2 regions of the Lacticaseibacillus zeae subsp. silagei genome follow, and region 1 is predicted to be linked to the other one. Evidence: predicted binding sites of a transcription regulator. Region 1 holds the regulator's gene; the other holds the start of a gene.
The links. The regulator LexA, encoded in region 1, represses DNA repair genes until DNA is damaged. The targets are predictions, from matches to a motif close to CNAACANNTGTTNG.
Positions count from the first base shown of each region.

Region 2: a site for LexA is predicted at 7,360-7,373, ahead of LACZS1_RS04965 (Y-family DNA polymerase). Genes of this name have one in related genera too.

Region 1 covers NZ_CP132484.1:705,978-716,542, forward strand. Annotated here, with positions in the region: gene LACZS1_RS03300 (alpha-hydroxy-acid oxidizing protein) at 1-874, shown strand, start outside; tRNA gene LACZS1_RS03305 (tRNA-Ala) at 1,027-1,099, opposite strand; tRNA gene LACZS1_RS03310 (tRNA-Ala) at 1,125-1,197, opposite strand; gene LACZS1_RS03315 (permease prefix domain 1-containing protein) at 1,298-2,308, opposite strand; gene LACZS1_RS03320 (PadR family transcriptional regulator) at 2,343-2,663, opposite strand; gene LACZS1_RS03325 (SemiSWEET family transporter) at 2,836-3,141, opposite strand; gene LACZS1_RS03330 (hypothetical protein) at 3,295-3,594, shown strand; gene LACZS1_RS03335 (zinc-binding alcohol dehydrogenase family protein) at 3,636-4,661, opposite strand; gene LACZS1_RS03340 (hypothetical protein) at 4,925-5,287, shown strand; gene LACZS1_RS03345 (hypothetical protein) at 5,378-5,857, opposite strand; gene LACZS1_RS03350 (AI-2E family transporter) at 5,850-7,016, opposite strand; gene LACZS1_RS03355 (hypothetical protein) at 7,492-7,686, shown strand; gene lexA (transcriptional repressor LexA) at 7,813-8,439, shown strand; gene LACZS1_RS03365 (hypothetical protein) at 8,540-9,004, opposite strand; gene LACZS1_RS03370 (AEC family transporter) at 9,036-9,983, opposite strand; gene LACZS1_RS03375 (flavin reductase family protein) at 10,005-10,565, opposite strand, start outside.
Region 2 covers NZ_CP132484.1:1,025,336-1,035,900, reverse strand. Annotated here, with positions in the region: gene LACZS1_RS04995 (CamS family sex pheromone protein) at 1-244, opposite strand, end outside; gene ligA (NAD-dependent DNA ligase LigA) at 257-2,281, opposite strand; gene pcrA (DNA helicase PcrA) at 2,327-4,579, opposite strand; gene LACZS1_RS04980 (SGNH/GDSL hydrolase family protein) at 4,834-5,622, shown strand; gene LACZS1_RS04975 (zinc-ribbon domain-containing protein) at 5,626-6,837, shown strand; gene LACZS1_RS04970 (hypothetical protein) at 6,922-7,092, shown strand; gene LACZS1_RS04965 (Y-family DNA polymerase) at 7,400-8,707, shown strand; gene LACZS1_RS04960 (hypothetical protein) at 8,685-9,020, shown strand; partial or broken gene LACZS1_RS04955 (hypothetical protein) at 9,098-9,291, opposite strand; gene LACZS1_RS04950 (hypothetical protein) at 9,452-9,955, opposite strand; gene LACZS1_RS04945 (ACT domain-containing protein) at 9,978-10,412, opposite strand.

The sequences.
Region 1 (10,565 bases):
CTTCATGGGCGCTAAGGTGGCTTCGCCGTTACTAACGGCCCCCATTGCCGGAAACACGCTGGCCCATTCGAGCGGTGAACTGGGTTTGGCAAAAGGCGCAAAAGAAGCCGGCATTATGATGTCACAAAGTACTTTTGCCTCCAAACCCATTGCCGAGACTGCTGCAGTCAGTGATGGTGCGCCATATATGTTTCAGCTATACATGCCAAAAGACTGGTCATATTGTGAGTATTTGCTCGATGAGGCCAAAAATGCCGGTGCGTTGGCGATTATTTTGACAGCGGATTCAACGCTGGGCGGATATCGCGAAAAAGATGTCATGAATCATTACCATCTGAAAGGTCGGCTTGCTAATCTGGAAGGCTATAATAGCGGACAAACCGGCGTGGGTGCAGGTGGGTTGTTCAAAGAATCCATGCAAAAACTAGATTTGGCACTTATCGACAAACTTGCCAGCTACTCAGGCTTGCCCATTATTATTAAAGGCATTCAGCATCCTGATGACGCCGTTGCGGCCATAAATGCAGGCGCGGCAGGAATCTATGTCTCTAATCACGGTGGTCGGCAGCTTGACGGAGCACCTGGAGCGATTGAGCAGTTGCCGGCGATTGCGGCCGCGGTCGATCATCGGGTACCGATCATTTTTGATGGCGGCGTGCAGCGTGGAACGCATGTGCTCAAAGCCTTGGCACTTGGCGCAGATCTTGTCGGCGTTGGTCGGCCATTCAGTTATGGCTTGGCGCTTGGCGGCTGGCAAGGCGTCAAGGCAGTAGCTGATCATCTGAAAATGGAAATTAATATTGCCATGCAGCTAACCGGATGCCAAACGATTGAGGATGTTAAACGTATGAAAATTAAGACGCGCTTTGCTTAATTGATTAGCTGGGCCCTTTGTTTCAGGTGTCAGCAAACACGTTTAGATGAACATGTGTAGCCATTTTTGAGAGCACGCACCTGTTGCTAATTTTATACCATGCAAAAGGCGCCACGTACGAAAGTCATGTCTTTCGTACGTGGCGCCTTTTCTGGATCTTAACGGACTTGAACCGTCGACCTCCTGCATGCCATGCAGGCGCTCTCCCAGCTGAGCTAAAGACCCGCTAATTAAGTAGCTTCAAAGCTAATGGATCCAAACGGACTTGAACCGTCGACCTCCTACATGCGAAGCAGGCGCTCTCCCAACTGAGCTATGGACCCAAAACACAAAGACAATTGTACTGAACTTCTGCGGTTGTGTAAAGAGGATTGTCCTTGATACATGACATAGGATTGCCAGCCTTGCTATAAACGACGAATTTTACAAGGATTCATCTCGCTGAGCGATTAGTGAAATGATGATATTTTGGCATGCACCGCCGATGATGAAGATGACCCAAGAATAGGTCCATGTGTGAAAAAGGAATGAAACTAGGAAGTAGGTCACCAGGATAAGCGGCCAGTAAACTTGGCGGAAAAGCGCGATGTCTTGGCGGGCGCGTTGATTGTGGTGGTGCTGTGACGTATTGAAGTTGTCACGATGGCTATGATGAAGGTGTGGCTCAGGATCCGGCACAGCTGTCGCGTCAGTATAGCGCTTTATTTGCGAATAGTTGATGGCGACATACACAATTAAGTAGGTTCCTAGTCCAGCAATGATGAGGAACAAGGCACCACCGGCATCGTCGCTGATAAAATGCGATAAGTAAGTGGACAGAATTGGTGGGATCAACGCGCCAATACAAATCATAATGCCCACGATTAAACCTGCAGAAAATTGCCGCTGATACGTATCGGTTGTTTCTTGGGCAAATCTTTTGGCGCTTTCAGACAAGGACCGGCCATTGAGCCGCTTCTTTTGGAGGCTAAACATGGTGCCGGCCCAAATGAAGAGCCCCACTGCGACAGCATCGAGCAGAAACATGCCGATGATGCCGAAGACCTCAAGCGAGGAATCCGTTGTATAGGCGGGCAAGGCGACGCTGATACAACAAAGAAAAACGCCGAAAGCAATTTGTGTCGCAAACCGGTCGGCAATGTGCCAAAAATGACTGAGCTCCGTTTCAGAAACGGCATCATCAGGCTCCGTAGTTGTGTCGGTGTCTGCGTGGTCAGCCTGAGGCGCTAGCCCTAGATCCTCCCGTAATTCATCAACAGAGCCAAAAGCACGAATGACGGCACCGATTGCAGTTTCTTCGCTTTTACCCTCGCGCAACAAATCACGATAATAATCGCGCATATTGGCAAGCATGTCGGCTTTGGCCTGGCGCGTTTTCGGGTTATCCGGAAAAGAAGCAAATAGACTGTCTAAATAAGCTGTAATTGTATCCATGGGCGATCCTCCAAGGTTCAATTTTGGCAAACAATTAGTTCAAAAATAAATCGACCACATGCTTAACCTGATGCCATTCTTCGGCCTTAACTGCAAGAAAAGCGCGGCCGCTGAGAGTGATGCGATAATAAGTGCGGGGTTTACCGTTCGTAACATCACCCGGATAAGATTCAATATAGCCGTTTTTGCTCAAGCGAGTAAAGGCGGCGTAAAGCGTGGTTTCACGAATCATATACTGGTCATGGGTGCGCTCGCGGATTTCTTTGCCAATTTTGTATCCATAGGAATCACCTTGTTGCAAAATGGCAAGGACGAGTGCGTCGTTGTAACCACGCATGGCATCACTACTGATCACGGCGCTCCTCCTTTTGCGAGTTTTATACTGGTGTGCGCGAGAATACAGATGAGACTGATCTTGATTTTGCTGACTGATTACTTCATCTGTTGGAGTAATATTAACATGATGCAACCATTAGGTAAAGCAAAAAACACCTTCATATCAAGAAGGTGTCGTCAGATTTACTTGATTAGTGGACAAAAACCGTGACAAAGGTGATTAAGCCAAACAGGATACCGGGTACATTGGCAATGATGATGGGCCAGTCTTTAGCTGGTTTCATCCAGCCATAACCGGTCCACAAGGTGGCATTGATCATGGCCACCAACGGCTGAATCGGATTCACCGGTGTTCCAGAAAAGTTAGCCATGATTTCCGGAATGTACGAAACATACATTAAAATACAGGTAAAAGTTGCCAGCCTGCTGAGGAGATTCAGTCGCTTTGCTTTAACGGGGTCAATACCACTGTGATATTTTCCATTGTCAGCTTGCATCAAAAATGCCTCCTTTTGGAATAAAATAACCGTAACACGATCGAACGTGAAAACCAAGGAAGGCATTAACGTGTGATAGAATCAAATAGGCGGCCTGACTTAGGTTGTCAGCTTTAGATTTTTTTCTGAAAATGAACGAAATGAGGGAACATCATGGCAGAACAAGAAGCAGATACGGTCACACGCGTGCAAAAACAAGAAGGCGCCGATGCCATCATGGATAAAGGATTTGTGACCGAACGGGATATTCCCGAAATGATGGCGGCGTCTTGGAGTGAAAAGCTATTGGCGGCGATTAATGACGAATTGCGGTTGCGTACTGTTAGCAATCGCGCTGTGTTACAACGGTTCCATTATTATATGGGCGATGGCTCCATTATTTACGATCCGGGACAACTTAACTCGGAAGGGGCCAAGATTGCGTTGCAACATGCACTGGGGTTCCGGAAGTAGTGGCCTTTTGACTGATGCCTTCTAGCGTTTTGAAACTAGTTTTAGTCGCTGAAGGTTCCGGTTAAGACGACTTTGCCGACCATATGACCCGCCTCGACAAGTTGGGTGGCGGCCTTTAGGTTGGCAACATTAATGCCGGTAAATTCTTTGGTCACCGAAGCTTTGATCTGGCCGTCTTGATACAGCGTCAAAAGCTTGCTTAGAATCGCACCTTGTGTGGCAACATGGTAGTCAAAGTCGGTTTTGGCAAACATGTACTCGTAGTCAAAACTGGCCGCTTTGTCTTTGACAACGCCCAAATCAAGACCGCTTTGGGGACCGACAATGCAGCCGATGTGGCCAAAAGCGCGAATTAACTGGCTGGCAGTGGCCAGATACGGCTCCGGATGATAAAGCAAGGCAACGCCGTCAACGGTTTGAACGCCAGCATGGTGAACCTGACTCACAAGATCTTTATGATAATCAAGTGGCGTTGCAACGCCATGAGCCCGCAACCAGTCATGGTTTTTAGGACTGCTAGTTGCCAAAACATTTAAACCGCTCCACCGCGCCAGTTGACTCAGCATCGAACCGACACCACCGGCGCCGTTAATGATCAATAAGTGCTGGCCTTTGTTGGCATTATATTCCGGGATGAAGCCCATTTTTTCAAAAAGCAATTCCCACGCGGTCAAACCGACAAGCGGCAGTGCTGCCAGGTCAGCAGTGGGTGCTTGTTTTGGCGCCAAAGCGATCAGATCGGCGTCAACAGCCTGAAATTGTTGATCGCTGCCGGGCTTGCGGGTAGTTCCGGCATAGATGACACGATCGCCAACGTGGAAGGCAGTGACGGCGGAGCCGATTTGGGTAATGGTGCCGACTGCATCGTACCCGAGAATCTGTGGTGTTGTTTGTCGTGGTGCGGTTTGGCGGCGTTTGGTGTCAACCGGATTAACCGAGACCCCAGCCACTTGTACAATAACTTCATTGGGTTCCGGTGTCGGTACTGGTAGGGTGAAGCTTTGAAAACTATTGGGTTCAGTAATGGGTAGGCCTTCAGTGAAGCCGATGGCAATGTTTTTTGGCATCTGAATCGTCCTTTCGTTTGATCAGTTATCTGTTGCTATTGTAACCTTTTTATTAAGAGAGTTGGAAATGCAGTGGTTGTTTGGTAAAATATGCAAGATATTGTAGAAAACGCGTTCACCAGCCCAGAAACCTGCGTGTAAGAACCTCGGGTGCGATGGCCAAACCCGGGCCATCACGCCCGAGGCCACTTACACTCCGGTTTCTGAACGGGCTGGTTCACGCTCTTATGAAAAAGCACGTTCAATGACGAAGGAGGCAGCTCGTGAAAAAATTGAGTACAAAGCGTGAATTGATCGGCCTGATCGTTGTTTTGGTTTTGGCAGCGGCAGGCTTTGCATTCTTCGCGTGGTATACGATGCGGCCAGATGATGTCATTGGTACCATTGCAACGATTAGTTTCGGCATTGTTTTGGCTGCCTTGATTGGTATTGCGTTATTTTTGGATGCGGCGGCGACAACTCGGTGGCGCCGATTCTGGGTAGATCTTTTGTTTGCGGCGCTGATGTTGGCGCTCATTGACTACTTCTTCCTTGATACGACAACGCCATGGCAGATGTTGATTGCTGGTGCTGGATTGGCATTAGCACTGGTCGCACTGCTGGCCATTAGAAAATTAGATGAATAAACGGGCTTTGTCCTGGCTGATCAATGATAAAAACGCTTCGGAAAATTTTCCGAAGCGTTTTTTAAGTGCCCAACAATGATGAGACTGCGACTAGTTCATTCGCTGCACAGTAACTGGTACTGTCTTGGGTAATACCTTGGTTAACTCGGTCATCAGGTTCTGAAGACTTGCCTGAAACGTTAGCCGGACCATGCGTCGCTTACTAAGGGCAAAAACCGCGACGACCCATTCCTGGCCATTAGGCAGACTGACAGGTGTCAACGTGATACTAGACATGTTGGTGTATGGAATGACTCGGGCAAGCAAGCCGTTTGCGATAAGCCGAGTCGGGGCCAAGCCACCTGTTCCGGCCATAATGGACAATACCAGGAAGATTGAAATGAATACGATATACGGCATGTTGTTAACGCGGGTTGTCATGAACCAAAAGCCAAGCAACACCGCCCAAACGAGTTGTGAAACCGCATAGCGTGAGGCAAAATTAATTTTGTGTTGCCAATATAGATAATAACCAGCGAGGGCAATCAACACGATGTCTAAGCCGATCAGTAAGACATTAAAACTATTCATGAGAGACTCCTTTTTGATCAACGTCATCAGTCGGGCTGTCGGTTTCATACAAACCGGAAACCTGCTGGTACCAACTGAAGAATCGGGTCACGACAATTTTCAAAACGGCAAAACCCGGAATGCCAAGGATGACACCGACTAAACCGAAGAGATTACCGGCCGTGAGCAAGACCACCACGATTGTAATGGGATGCAATTCAAGCTTGCTGCCCATGACCAGTGGTGAAATAAGTTGCGTTTCAATTAACCATTCAATGAAGAAAACGATAATGACCGCGAGAATCATTTTCGGCGACGTCAACGCGCCCATGATAAGTGGCGGGATCATTGCCAACGCTGACCCGAAATAAGGAATCAGGTTCAATGGGCAAGCCAGCAAGCCGAAAATTAAGCCATAACGCAAGCCAATCACCGAGTAACCGATCATGAACATGATGGCCACGCACAGCGCGACCGTGATTTGGCCCTGAACATATGAACCGACTTTTTCGTTCATCTCGTGCAGCATCTGTTTGACGGACCCACGTAACTTGGTGGGGATAATATGCAGCACCATCGGCGTGAACTTGTCGCCGTCTTTAAGCATGAAGAAGAGAATGATCGGTGCTGTCGAAATCGTGATGACAACATTGCCGACAATGCCAATCAGATTTTGCAGCTGCGAGATGGTACCGGTGACGAAAGCACCTTGTTTGCCAGTGAAGAACGTTTGGACTTCACTGGCGATGTTGTTGAGGTCATGCTGCGATAAAACATTTTGCTTATCATTCAAGTCATCCAGCCATTTACCGATTTCCGTAAAAATTTGCGGTGCCGAATCGACAATGCTGGTAATTTGGTTGCTCACCGCCGGAAGGAAACGCAACAGTCCCCAGACCAGAAGGCCGATCAAAACGACGAAGAGCAACGCAATCGCCCAACCGCGATGCAGCCCGGTTTTTTCAAGGCGATTAATGATCGGAACTGTCAGATAGAAGAGAATGCCGGCGAAAATGAACGGTGGCGCGATGATACCGAGAAAATCGACCACAGGCTGGAATACCCAGGCAATTTTGGTGAAAACAAAAATAACCAGCAGGGCCAAAAGCAGGTCAATTAAGAAGACCATGAACTTGTTGTTGATGAAGCGGCGGTAGAACCATGAATCGGTACGTTTCACAGGCGATCCTCCTCTAAGGACGTTAAAGGTTATGACGCGATTTAATCAGCGGTGTCATTAGTAACCTTTACAAAAGACGACAAGTCGAGCATGAGATCTGTGGTAAACCAAGAAAGCTTCGACGTGCAGTTGCCGTTTTTTTACAAGTCAGCTGATTGCACGTGAGTCATTTTTTTCGAAGTTTCTACCCGCCAGACGTCGGATGCTTCCGTATAACAATGATACTAGACTAGCCATGATTTTTCGAGGCTAGGGTTAACTAAAATGGTTCGAAGAAGGTATCGGCGCCGTTACAATAAATTTACAAAAACACCGATTAGCCGTTACAAATATTAAAAATGCCTAAATAAGGGCGTCAAATGTAAATTTTACATATACAAAAGCTTTACAAATCAAAAAAATCAGGTATGATAAAGTCACAACCAAAACGGTGAGTCAATGTCGGTTTTACCGATACGGAGAGGAGTGACCCCATATGAATTTACTTCGCGGGGCTAAATGGACATTAATAACTCTGACCCTGGTCGCAACATTGCTGTTATTTAGCAACTATGCGACGGCCGGCATCTTGTTGATGGCTCTGGATATTTTCCTAAGCTTCTTCTATGCAGTCATCAAGAGCAGATGTGATCGGCGTCAGATGCATAAGATGCCATTATTGCATAACTAATTTGATGAAATGATCCGCAGCCGTGATGACTGCGGATTTTTTCGTGTAACGACGGCGAAAATGATTGCAAACGTTCGTTCGGTTTGGTATGCTTGGTGTAACAAATGAGAACGGAGCGGTGAGCGGATGCCAACACAAGCGAGTCAAAAACGTTGGAAACAGATTTTACAAACCATCTATGACGCGATCGAGGATCATGGGTATCCACCCACAGTTCGCGAGATCGGCAAATCAGTTGGCCTTAGTTCTTCCAGTACCGTTGCAGCATACTTAGAAAAACTGCTGGCGGCCGGATTGATCGCTAAAGACCCGTCTAAGCCGCGAACAATCGAAGTGACTGCAGCAGGGCGCGATTTTATCGGCGTGCAGGCAGAAGGTATTCCGATTGTCGGTACCGTTGCGGCCGGGGTGCCGATTACTGCCATTGAGAATATCGATGACTATTTCCCGGTGCCGGATGACCTACCATACTCGGCCGATGAGCTGTTCATGCTTCGGGTTCAAGGCAGTTCCATGATCAAGATCGGCATCCTTGATGGCGATCAGATTATTGTGAAGAAGCAAAACGACGCCGAAAATGGGCAGATTGTCGTGGCAATGACCGAAGAAGATGAAGCCACCGTCAAGCGTTTTTACAAAGAAAAGAACGGCATCCGGCTTCATCCGGAAAATGATGATATGGAAGACATGTTTTTCCCGGATGTGACGATTCTCGGCATTGTTGTGAGTTTGTATCGTCCTGCGCTTGTATAAGTGCCAGTAATAATAGACCAAGCTAAAAAAGCATTTGCCGCACACATTCAATTGAGTGTGCGTGGCAAATGCTTTTTTGTTGAGGTGACAGTTGCTACCATTAAGGACGGTTAAGCTGATCAAGATCGTCTTTTGGTACCTTTTTGTAAAATGGGCCATCCGGAAGCTGTTTCAGTAATCCCTTTTTAGTAAGTTGGAATTGAACCGTGTTGCTGGCGGCCTGTGGTTGGGCTTTGCCGGTGAAGGTGAAAATCCTTCCCTTTAAAGTCAGTTGGGCCGCAAAAATACCTTGATCTGTACTTTCAAAGTCACCATCTTGGTTCGACAATGTTTCGAGGTAATAGCCACTGGTTGACGACAACACGCGGATCGCTTTCTTTTGGTCATCCTGTTGGACAAACGCATGACCGACCAGCGTGGACAAGGTTGCTTTAGGCGCAGCTTTTTTTGCTTTTTTCCGGGTTTTTGCCGGCTTTGATGTCCGTTCACTGGTGGCTGATCGAGTTGATGATGGTTTGGCAGTCGGCGTGCCTTGAGAACAACCACTCAGGATAAGTAATAACATGAGCCAAACTAATTTTTTCAATGGTGGTCTCCTAGTGAATGAATTGGATGCAGGTCATGACGATGGGGATGACGATCATGGATAGAAGCGTGGTTTCCGTGACCATGATCGCAGCGTAGTCAGCATCGGCGTCATAAAGTTTGGCAACCACCGGCGCATTGGTCATGACCGGCATGCAGGATTGCAGGATGAAGATTTGTTTCATCAGCGTCGGAACCGGCGCAAAGGCGACCAGTGCCGTCATTAACAGTGGGGCAAAAAGGAAGCGGCCGCTGAAGATGCCGAGTGCTTCCTTGCTGAGGCGCAGTTGACTCCACCCAGCTTCGTGTAAGGCAATGCCGATAAAGAACATGGAGCCCGGAACCGTCAAATCGCCGATATAAGTCAGATCAGACATCAAAAAAGTCGGCAACTTGATATTCAGCAAGACTAACACAATTCCCAGCATGAAACCCAGTAAAGGTGGGGAGAAAACTTTCCCCAAAGCCTTTTTAAGATTAAAGCGGGCTGGTTTGGGGCCATCGCCTTGAATAAGGTAGACGCCGATGGTCCAAAAGATCGTCGTGTTGGCCATGTAATAGACCAAGACATAAGGCAAACTGCGAGGACCGAACAAGGCTAGGTTAACCGGCAGGCCGATAAAAACTGTGTTGGAGTTGAAAAACATGGACTTAAATGTGCCTTTTCGCGACTTTGGAACTTTTAACAGGTAACACACTAAAAAGGATAACGCGAAAAGTATCATCATGGACAAGACCGGAAACAACAAGTTTGGCAATAACCGCAGCAGCATACCGGCAGTGAATTTCGATGCGATGGTTACGATCATATAAGCTGGTAGAGCGACTTGGGTAACAACTTTGGCAATTACCTTGCTTGAGTGGTTATTAAACCAGCCGCGGGCAGTAAGGAAATAGCCGAGAATGATCAAAATGAGAATTTCAAGAACGCCAAAGACGCTTGAGATAAATGCGGTCAAATACCAACACTTCCTTATAAATTATTTTGGCCGCCGTAACATAAAAGTTTGACCAAGTTCGGCATAAGTAGGACCGGCGAGGCGGGCCACCGGTGCCAAAGCGGCAGGATTAACGTGTAAGCTTGGCAAATCAAGCACCGTATCGGCAAAGTGGAACTGTCGAATTTCCAGGATAAAGAGATCGGTGATAATCACCCCGGCACGATCACGAATCGGTACATATTGATAAAGTTGCGTTTCAAAGCGAATACGCGCGGCTTGCAACCCAGGCACCTGAATTTCAGTACTGGCCACCAGTGGCAGATCAATCAGGTTCAATTCGCTTTGATCCGGGGTTAAGCGGGCGGCAGTTTGATTCATCGCCTTGGTGAGATCGATGCTCACCATGTGCACGACCGCTTCATGGCGGGCCAAAAGATTCGCCGCCGTGTCTTTTGGCTGCCCGCCATCACGCAAAATGGACACGGATAGCAATGGCAACTGATTAGAGATGCCGGTTGTAAATGAAAATGGCGCTAAGTTGATGACGCCGGCCGTGCTTTGCGTCGTGATCCACGCGATGGGGCGGGGAATGATGCTGCC
Region 2 (10,565 bases), 320 kb from region 1:
TATTAAAGGTGTTGTCGCCTTGGTCATTTTGCTGCAGTGTCAAACCACGTGCACTGCTCGTCTGATAACGGCCGTTCTTGATAACCCCTTGATACATACTGTTATCAACCGTTCCCGTTGTCTGGTAGCTTCCTGTTTTAGTGCCGCCTGTACTGCTGCTATTACTGTCCAGATTCAACTTGCCACACGCTGCTAACAGCATAACCGCACCGGTCAGTAAGGTTAACGTCAAAAATTTCTTCATTGATGAAGTTCCTCAATTCTTCAAGTTCGCCAACAATTCTGTTTCATCCATCGTCGGAACATTTAATTTCTGGGCTTTCGTCAGCTTACTGCCAGCTGATTCGCCGACAATCACCAAATCCGTTTTCTTTGAAACCGATCCGGTAACTTTGGCGCCTAATTTTTCAAGCTGTTTCGTCAGATCCGGGCGGGAAAACTCGGCAAATTTGCCTGTGATGACCACGGTTTTCCCGGAAACAAAGCTATCTTTTACCGCCGGCTGAGTTGGACCGGTATAACGTAGGTTGACGCCTGCAGAACGCAATTGATCAATCAATTTTCGTACCGTATCAGTCTTGAAATAAGTCACAACGGCTTCAGCAATGGTCGGCCCAATGTTAGGAATCTCCGCAATGTCTTCCTGACTGGCAGCCATCAGGTGATCCAAGTCGCCAAAATGTTCCGCAAGAATTCGCGCGGCTTTCCCACCAACGTGACGAATCCCCAATCCAAAGATTAGGCGTTCCACGGAATTTTGCCGACTGTTATGAATCGCACTTAATAAATTATTAATTGATTTTTCTTTGAACTTGTCCAGCTGAGCCAGATCGGTCGCAGTCAAGCGGTAAAGATCGGCGACATCCCGCACCAGGTGTTTAGCCTGCAGCTGCGCAATAATTTTAGGCCCTAAACCGTCAATGTTCATGGCGTTACGCGAAGCAAAATGCGTCAACTGTTCCTGCATTTGTGCCGGACACATCGGATTGATGCACCGCAGCGCCACTTCGTCATCAAGGTGAACTAGTTTCTGACCACACGACGGACATTTTTCCGGAATTGGCGTCGGTGGCGTATTTGCTGGGCGTTTGGCAACCAGCACCCGCGAAACTTCCGGGATAATGTCGCCTGCTTTATGCAACATGACCGTATCGCCAATGCGGATATCTTTATCATGAATCATATCCGCATTGTGTAAGGTTGCCCGCGAAACCGTCGTCCCCGCCAGCTGAACCGGATCCATCACCGCAGTCGGCGTGACGACCCCGGTTCGGCCAACTGTCCAGACGATTTCATGGATCACTGTCTCGGCTTCTTCAGGCGGAAACTTATATGCAATTTCCCACCGTGGCACTTTAACAGTGTTACCTAACTGGGCTTGCAGTGCCAAATCATTGACCTTCAAAACGATCCCGTCAATTCCGTATGGCAACGCATCGCGATCGCTTGTGTACTTGGTAATGTAAGCATCAATCGCCTGCATATCACTGGCGACTTCCGAACTGGGATTCGTGGTAAACCCCAGGTCATGCATAAACGCAATCGCTTCATGTTGTGTTTTCACGTTAAACCGATCAGGATCAATTAACGTGTAAATAAACGTGTCCAGTTCCCGACCGGCCGTGACGCGCGGATTCAGCTGACGCAAGGAGCCCGCAGCCGCATTACGCGGATTGGCGAATGGCTGATTGCCTTCAGTTTCCTGCCGGGCATTCAATTTAGCAAACGCCGCTTTAGGCATATAGCATTCACCGCGCACTTCGAGTGACAACGGCTTCTTCAAGGTTTTCGGCACCGAGTCGATGGTCAACACATTCTTGGTGACATCTTCGCCAATGTTACCATCACCACGCGTCGAGCCTTGGACTAACTTGCCATCTTCATAAATAAGCGATAAGGCAAGTCCATCGATTTTTAACTCCACATTGTAATCAACCGGATGCCCAACATTAGCCTGCATGCGCGCATCCCATTCGCTAAGTTCTTCAAATGAAAAGACGTCACCCATCGACAACATGGGAATCGGATGCTGAACTTTGGCAAAATCCGAGTTGATCACATCACCAACTTGTTGTGTCGGCGAATCAGGGGTGACCAATTTAGGAAATGCCGCTTCTAACGCCTGCAAATCACGATAATGATCGTCATAAACATTATCCGTCACGGTCGGTGCGTCTTTGGTGTAATACTCCAGACGCCATTGATTTAATTGCTTGCGCAGCTTGGCGACTTCCGCCTCGGCTTCTTCAAGCGTAAATTGAGCAGCTGGTTTTGTTAACACGGCGAGCCTCCTTAAACACCATACTTCATCCTCACGAGCCAATCATTAAGATTCAATTTTCTTGATCGGGGCAAACGCGGCTAGCAACCGCTTGATCCCCATCGCTTTAAAGGCAATGTCCAATTCCTGATCATCGCCTGTTCCGGTGACTTTGACAACGGTGCCCGTTCCCCATTTACGATGCGTTACCTTGTCGCCAGCTTCCCAACTGGTTTGACCAGCGCCGGTTGTCGGTGCCGGTTTGACCGTCACCGGCGTTGCGGCAGTCTCGGCATGACGACTATACGGCGAACTAAACGCCCGATCGGTTCGGTTAATAAACGGAATATCGCTTTTTGGCTGATTACCGCCGACCACTTCAAGCAAATCCGGATCGATTTCTTCAATAAAACGACTAGCCGGATTATTTTGCCGCTGACCATATAGCATTCGGGCATAGGCATTGGACAGATACAGCTTCTGCTTGGCGCGCGTGATGCCAACGTAAGCCAGACGCCGCTCCTCTTCCAGCTCGCCTTCGTCCATGGCCGCCCGACTTAACGGGAAAAGTCCTTCTTCCATGCCAACCAAAAAGACAACCGGAAATTCCAAGCCCTTAGCCGCATGCAACGTCATTAAGGTGACTTCCTGAGCATCTTCTTCTACTTCGTCTTGATCCGACAACAACGCCAGCTCGGCCAGAAAGTCGACAAAAATGTCACTGTCTTCATTCTCCGGCTGATAGCGCTCGTCAAATCCTTGCGTCACCGATAGCAGTTCTTCAAGGTTTTCAATTCGGGTATCGGCTTCCAGCGTGTGTGCTGCCCGCAACGTATCCAGATAACCACTTTCATCCAAAATGGCCTGCATCATTTCCGTAACATTCAAATCTTTGCGGCGGGTGCCGAGTTCCTGAATCATTTTGCCAAACTTCGCCAGATTACCGCGCGCTTTGCCGGAAATGGGACTGAGTTCGGCATTGGCTGCTGCTTCCAACAGCGACCACCCGTGCTGGCTGGCAAATGCTTCCAGCTTTTCGACACTGGTATTGCCAATGCCGCGCTTAGGTTCGTTCACAATCCGCGTGAAACTCATATCGTCTTCAGGATTGACGACCAACCGGAAATAAGCAAGGGCATCCCGAATTTCCTTGCGATCGTAGAATTTGTGGCCGCCCACCATTTTGTAAGGAATATTGGACTTGACGAATGCTTCTTCAATCGCACGCGACTGGGCATTTGTTCGATACAAAATCGCAAAATCACCATAGTGGCGATGATGCTCGGCCATTTCTTCTTCGATGCGGCGAATGACGAAAATCGCCTCGTCAGTTTCACTTTGGGCGCGATAATACGTGATTTTGTCACCTTTGCCATTTTCGGTCCACAACGTCTTCACCTGACGATTCAGGTTGTTCTTAATCACGTCATTGGCCGCACTTAAAATGGTCTTCGTGGAGCGATAATTCTGCTCAAGCAAAATCACGCGAGCCTTAGGAAAATCCTTTTTGAAATCCAGAATGTTCTGCATGTTGGCACCACGCCAGCCGTAAATGCTCTGATCCGCATCCCCGACAACACAAAGATTGTGGTAACCTTCCGCCAACATGTACACGAGTCGATACTGGGCCTCGTTTGTATCCTGATACTCATCAACGTGAATGTAGCGGAATTTACGTTGATAAAATGCCAGTGTCTCTTTGTCCTTTTCAAACAACACGATGGTTTGCATGATCAGATCGTCAAAATCCAACGCCTGATCGCTACGGAGCCGTTTTTGATACTCCGCATAAACTTCCGCGACAATTTTGGTGAAGGGACTATTAGCCTGTTCATCGGCATAAGTCTGCGGATCGATTAAATCATTTTTGGCATTCGAAATGGCCCCCAGGATCGACTTGGGGTCGTAGCGTTTGGGATCCAAATTGAAATCCGCCAGAATGTGTTTAACCAACGTCAACTGTTCAGCCGGATCGGCAATTGTAAAGGCGCGATTATAGCCCAATTTGTCGATATCCCGCCGTAAAATCCGGACGCAAAGTGCATGGAAGGTCGAGACCCAGATGTCCCGGGCAATTTCGGGATCAACGAGTTTCCCTACCCGTTCACGCATCTCACGAGCTGCTTTATTCGTGAAGGTGATGGCAAGGATGTTCCATGGATTGACGTTTTTTTCTTCTACCAAATAAGCAATCCGGTGCGTTAACACCCGGGTCTTGCCAGAGCCGGCACCTGCCATAATTAAAACCGGTCCTTCGGTGGCCAGTACCGCCTCAGCCTGCTTATCGTTCATACCCTTTAATGCGGCATCCATTACCATTTAACGAATCGTCCTTTCAGAAAAACCAAGTGAAAAATTCCTTGACCTATTGTACCAAACTTTGGGCCTAAGCGTGAGTGCCGGCAAGATACGATATCGGCCAAAACAGGCGGTATTTAATGCTTATTTTAGATTCCCGCTTGACCCGAGATTTCCGTCATTCGTTGTTATTGCATATTCATTGCGTTGACAGGTCACTCTGATACACTTAAAGAAAGCAGTCAGAGAAACAGTGACTCAAAAAAGGTGGTTCTATGAAAAAAGTTTGGGTGGGGTTGGGACTTTTATTATTATTGTTAACTGCCGGTTGCGGTGTTCAACGGCATGCAACTAAATCCAGTCGTGCATCGACATCCGCAAGTTCGCGCCAAGTAAGTGCTTCACAGAAGACATCATCGGTACCGCAGACGCCGTTAGCTAAATTAAAGGTTCGCTCGAAAGATACTTTAGTTTACGCACCTTTTGGCGACAGCCTTTCTGTCGGCCTTTTTGCAGACAAAAAAGCCAGCCGCTTCACCTCGCTTTTTACCCAACAGTTGGGACAATTAACCGGAAAAACCGTTACTGAAGCAGGCATTGCCGAAGTCGGTAAAACTGCCACCAATCTCGGCGTCCCGGCCTTGTCAGGCTTAGTGGCGCAGCAGCCGGACGTAGTGACGATCGAGTTTGGCACCAATGACGCTGTGGGTGGTGCAACGCCATCTACCCTTGCTGCTTACCGCCAAGCCCTCACAACCATTGTGACGACGCTGCAGGAAAAGACCACCGCCCAACTGATCCTCATGACAACCTGGTCGCCGAACAACGGGCCGTATGCCGCCGCGGATTTAAAATTTGACGCTGTTGTCAAAGAGATTGGCCGTTCCTACCACGTGCCGGTGGCTGACTTGGCGACGATCTGGCAAGGCCATGATGATGTGACCGGCCCGGCTGGTATCACCATTCCCGATTTTGCGGCTAACGGTCCGCGTGATACGTTTCATCCTAATCAACAGGGGCATGATCAAATCGCTGCCCTACTTATCAAAATCTTGGAGGAATGATCCATGCAAGCATCTTTAAAATTTTGTCCAAATTGCGGCCAACCGATTGGCCCTGACGATGACTTTTGTCCAAACTGCGGCTTTGATTTGCGTGCTGCGCGGCAACAGGCGCAAAGCACAAGTCAAAAAGAAGCAGCCAATTCACAATCGTCACCTGCCACCCCTTCACCCGCCGCTTCTGCAACGTCGGCTACTGCTGAGCGCCGCCGTCCGCCGCGGTCACCACGGCATTGGCTGCTCGTAACCGGGATTGCCGTGATCTTAATACTGGGAATCGCTTATTTTGCTGGCGCGACTTATTACAGTCAGGATCGGCAAGTCACTGAGCTGGCCGAAGAAATGACCAGTGGGGATGCCGATGATATGGCGGAAGTCGCGGTAGCCAGCGATGGTACGGCGTTACACGAGGACGATTTGAAGCCCCTTGCGCAACTCATCAAAAACCGCAGCGATCGCAGTCTTCTGCATAGCATGATTATGGCTAAGTCGACCAGCGGCCCGGTTCAGATTGTCAAGGCAGGCCATGAACTGCTTATTTTCCCAAAATATAAAGTCAAATTAGGGACAGCCGATGCCGTCGTCAAAACCAACCTTAAAAATGCCACACTCACGCTGAACGGCACGCCGGCGCAAGCCAAAGCGCATGACGGCCAATATATCATCACCGGTCAACTGCCAGGCGTCTACACGCTTAAACTCAGCGGCACGCATGACGGTTCAACCAAAGACTTCACACGGGAAGTGGTGATCCCGCTCAAAGGCCAGGCATCGGATCTAACCTTAGATGCAGCAACGGCTTCCTCTTCCAGCGCCACATCTTCCAGTTCCGCATCATCGCAAAATTCACATCCGGATAGCAATACCCACGACGATGATAGCGATGACGATTATGATGACAATGGCGTCACGAAAACAACACGCCAGTATCCTTCCGACGCGTCAAAACGCAACGACAATCATTCCACCAGTGGCATTGTGGGCCGCTGGGAATCAGGCGACCAGGCAACGTTCACTTTTAATAGTGATGGCACTTATACGGCAACCAATAACGGCACGCCAAGTAACGGTAAGTGGGAAGTCGTTTATCGTGACGGCAATGTCTTCAATATCAAGTTCACCAAGTCTGATGGCGGCAGCACGGTTGAACCCTTCGTCCTTGATGATGACGACTTGATCGAAACCAATCTCAAAATTAAATGGGAACGCGATGACTGATTTGTCCGTATCCTATTTGCCATTGTTGCCATGGTGTTATACTAATGGCAGTATCCGAATTTAATTCGTTAGGAGGCGGATAGTATGACATCAGATAAGTGGCGGCCATTAGTGGTCACGTTAATCGTCATTGCCGCCATCTTTGCCGCCTTGTTCATTTTGGAAGTCTTTAACAATGGCGGTGGCATGGGCATTGCCCACGGCAGCATGATGCGCGGCATTTCGTCCTGGCACATGGGCGGTTGCATGCGCTAGATGTTCGCATTTTGATCGCTTCATCGATGCCCCTGTTTGTGCATATGCACAGCAGGGGTTTTTATGTGGTGCTGAGCATGAGCCGGCGCGCTTAGAAGCCGAAGTATAAGCGGCCTTGGGCGTGATGGCCCGGGCTTAGGCCATTGCGACCAAGGTCCTTATACGCAGGCTTCTGCGCCGGGGAACGCGTTATAGCTGAGCGTGAGCCGACTTCTGCGCCGGAAAACGCGTTATCGCATCTCCCCAAAAATAAATAACTTGCCTAAGCAAACATATGTTCGTATAATGATAAACAGAGGTGATCTTCATGGCCTATGATTATCCACACGAACCGCATCGGGTCATTTTTTTGATTGACAATAAGTCCTTTTACGCCTCAGTCGAAAGCATTGAGCGTGGACTTGATCCGCTTAAAACCATACTGGTCGTGATGTCAGAACAGGAGAATACGAATGGCGGGCTCATTTTGGCGACTTCGCCGATGGCCAAAAAAATGTACGGTCTCAAAAATAATGTCAGCCGCCAGCGCGATTTGCCCAACGAACCGCATTTGATTGTCGTTCCGCCGCGCATGAACCTCTACATTCAGAAAAATCTGGCCATTAACGATATTTTTCGTCAATTTGTTGCCGATGAAGATCTGTGGGCCTACTCGATTGATGAATCCATCCTTGATATGACCCATACTTGGCGACTGTTTGGAAAAACACCAGGGACAGTTGCCAAGCTCATTCAATCGACGGTTCAACGGCAGCTAGGTCTGCGGACCACGGTCGGAATCGGCGAAAATCCGGTACAAGCCAAAATTGCCCTCGATGTTTATGCCAAGCACAGTCCTGATTTACTTGGCGAAATTAAGTATGCGACTGTCCCGGATACTATCTGGAAAATCACAGAAATGACCGATGTCTGGAGTATCGGTCACCGCACAGCAGCGCATTTAGCGCGCATGGGCATCACAAACATGTACGAACTCGCTCATGCGAATCCCTATGCCTTAAAACAGGAAATGGGCATTATCGGCACTCAGCTGTTTGCAACCGCTTGGGGCATTGATCGTACCAAAATCAGCAAGCGCATCGTGACCCGCCAGCCAAGTATCGGTAATTCCCAAGTGCTTCCGCGCGACTATAGCAATCAATTCGAAATCGAAATTGTCATCAAAGAAATCGGTGAACAGGTCGCAGCCCGCTTACGCCATCATCATAAACGTGCCGGTGAGCTTTCACTGGGTATCGGGTTTTCGTATGCAGAAAGCCAGCAAGACGGTCGGTCCGGTTTTACGCAAGCAAAGCGAATTTTGCCAACCAATCGCAACACCGACATTGTTGCAGCGTTGCGCGAGATTTTTCGAAAGAACTGGCATGGTGAAGTCATTCGCAATGTCGCCGTCTTCACATCCCGTCTGGCACCTGATACCGGCGAACAGCTTAACTTTTTTGAACCGGTCGATCGCCAAATCAAGGCCACCGATCTGGAACGAACACTCGATACGATTCGTAGTCGCTTTGGTTTCAAGGCGTTGGTGTACGCCAAAAGCGCGATGCATGGTGGTACAGCCATTCAGCGTGCATCACTGGTAGGAGGACACAATGGCGGCAATAGCTATGACTAAAGACCTCAAAATCATCATGGAACGGTTAACGCCACTATTTAAGCGCAAACGAAACACACGGTATTGGATCTCACTGGTGAATCAGACCTACACGCCAGCGTTCAACTTCTTTTTTAACATTCAACCCAAGGACCAGCGGCAGCGCTCGATCCCGTTGCACAGTCTGCACGGCTATGATCTTGCCCAGTTAGAGGCTTTCCTTGGCTTGTTACGCAAACAAACCCAATTAACCATTGAATTTGTCGGTTTTGAAGACATGCGCTGGCCGCAAACCAACCGAATCATTCAACGACGTGCCCGTCTTGATGAATGATGACCTACTTGGCAGTCTGACTGCGTGCCTACTACAACTAGCAAAAAGATGATATTGACATGGAAAAACTTAGGCAATAATTCCCTTGACGTGCCAAACTCCGCAATCTCCGGCCAGCTGGGGTGGCGACGCGAAGCTAGAGCGGAGACGGCGCTTTGAGCCAGAAAACCGCTGTCTCAAAGTCGCCTAACAACATCAGCAACAAAGACCGGTCGCTGTGTTGTTTCCACTGCTGAGCCCCATCTGGCCTACGGTTGCTCCGCTTTGGCACTAACATCTTAATAACCCTACCGAATTACCTTGGAGATACAAAAAACGAACACTCCAAATTCCAGAAATGCTCGCTTTTGAAGCGTGAACATGAATTATGCCCAACCTATTCCCTGATGCTCAGCACTAATTGCCCGATACCACCAAACCCACTGATCAAATTAATAGGCAATCGTATAAGAGTGGCGTTCATCAAGCACAAAGGCCTCAGCCATCTCGGGGCCGTGCTGGGCAAGAATCTGATCTGCTAGATAAGCCTGAAGATCTTCATGGAAGTAAGTTTCAAACCCAAAACTCCACGCCTGCACCAAATGTTTTCCTTGGCGCCGTCCTGCCTTAAAGTTCTCATAAATTGCGTGGTAAATGGAACGACCCGTTAACCTGACGCTTACTGGCAAGACAACCCGTTGATTGCCATGCCGAAAACGCGCATTAACCGTCCGAAAAGTCATGAAGCGAATAATGAGCAAAACACTTGGAATCATAATACTCAAGCCCACTAGCGCGACAAAAATGATGCCCAAAACAAAGCCAACAGCACTAACTGCCATGGCGCCGGAAATCACGACGCTTAGGCCGATCACAAACAAAATCAGTAACAACGCTGGAAATAGAGCAACGCCAGCGACTAAAACCCAGAGCAACAATTTAATTGCTATTTTCATAAAGCCTCCAAAAACATGCTGTTTATTCAATGGAAATCAGGTGCACATCACTGACACCGCGAATGCCGCCAAGTTTAGTGGCAAGATCATCAAGGGTTCCTTGCAGCGCTGAAATATCGAATGATATGACAACACTCGCCCAGTTGTGGATCGGAATATTCTGGTTAATGGTCACGATACTGGCCTGGGCTTGTGACATCACAGTCAAAACTTCCGACAAAATGCCGCGATCGTGATGAAGCATCAATGAAATGACCGCCTTACGCGATGCCATTTCATGATCTGGTAAAAACACATAGTCTTTGTACTTGTAATAAGTGCCGCGGGAAATGCCGACTCGCTTGACCGCTTCACTCACCTGTTTGACTTCGCCATTTTGGAGTAATGCCCGCGCGGCAATCACTTTGCCGACCACGTCCGGAAGAATCGAACTGTCAACAATATAAAACTGCTTCACGCGAATCCCCCCAAAATGAACCGACTGCCAGCAACCGCTTCTCACCGACAGACATCCGTTCGAATATGTTCATATTGTAACAGTCATTGCCACTTCTGAAAAGCAATCGTCAAATTGTAAAAGATTTGACATGCTTTCAGGGAAAATAAGCTC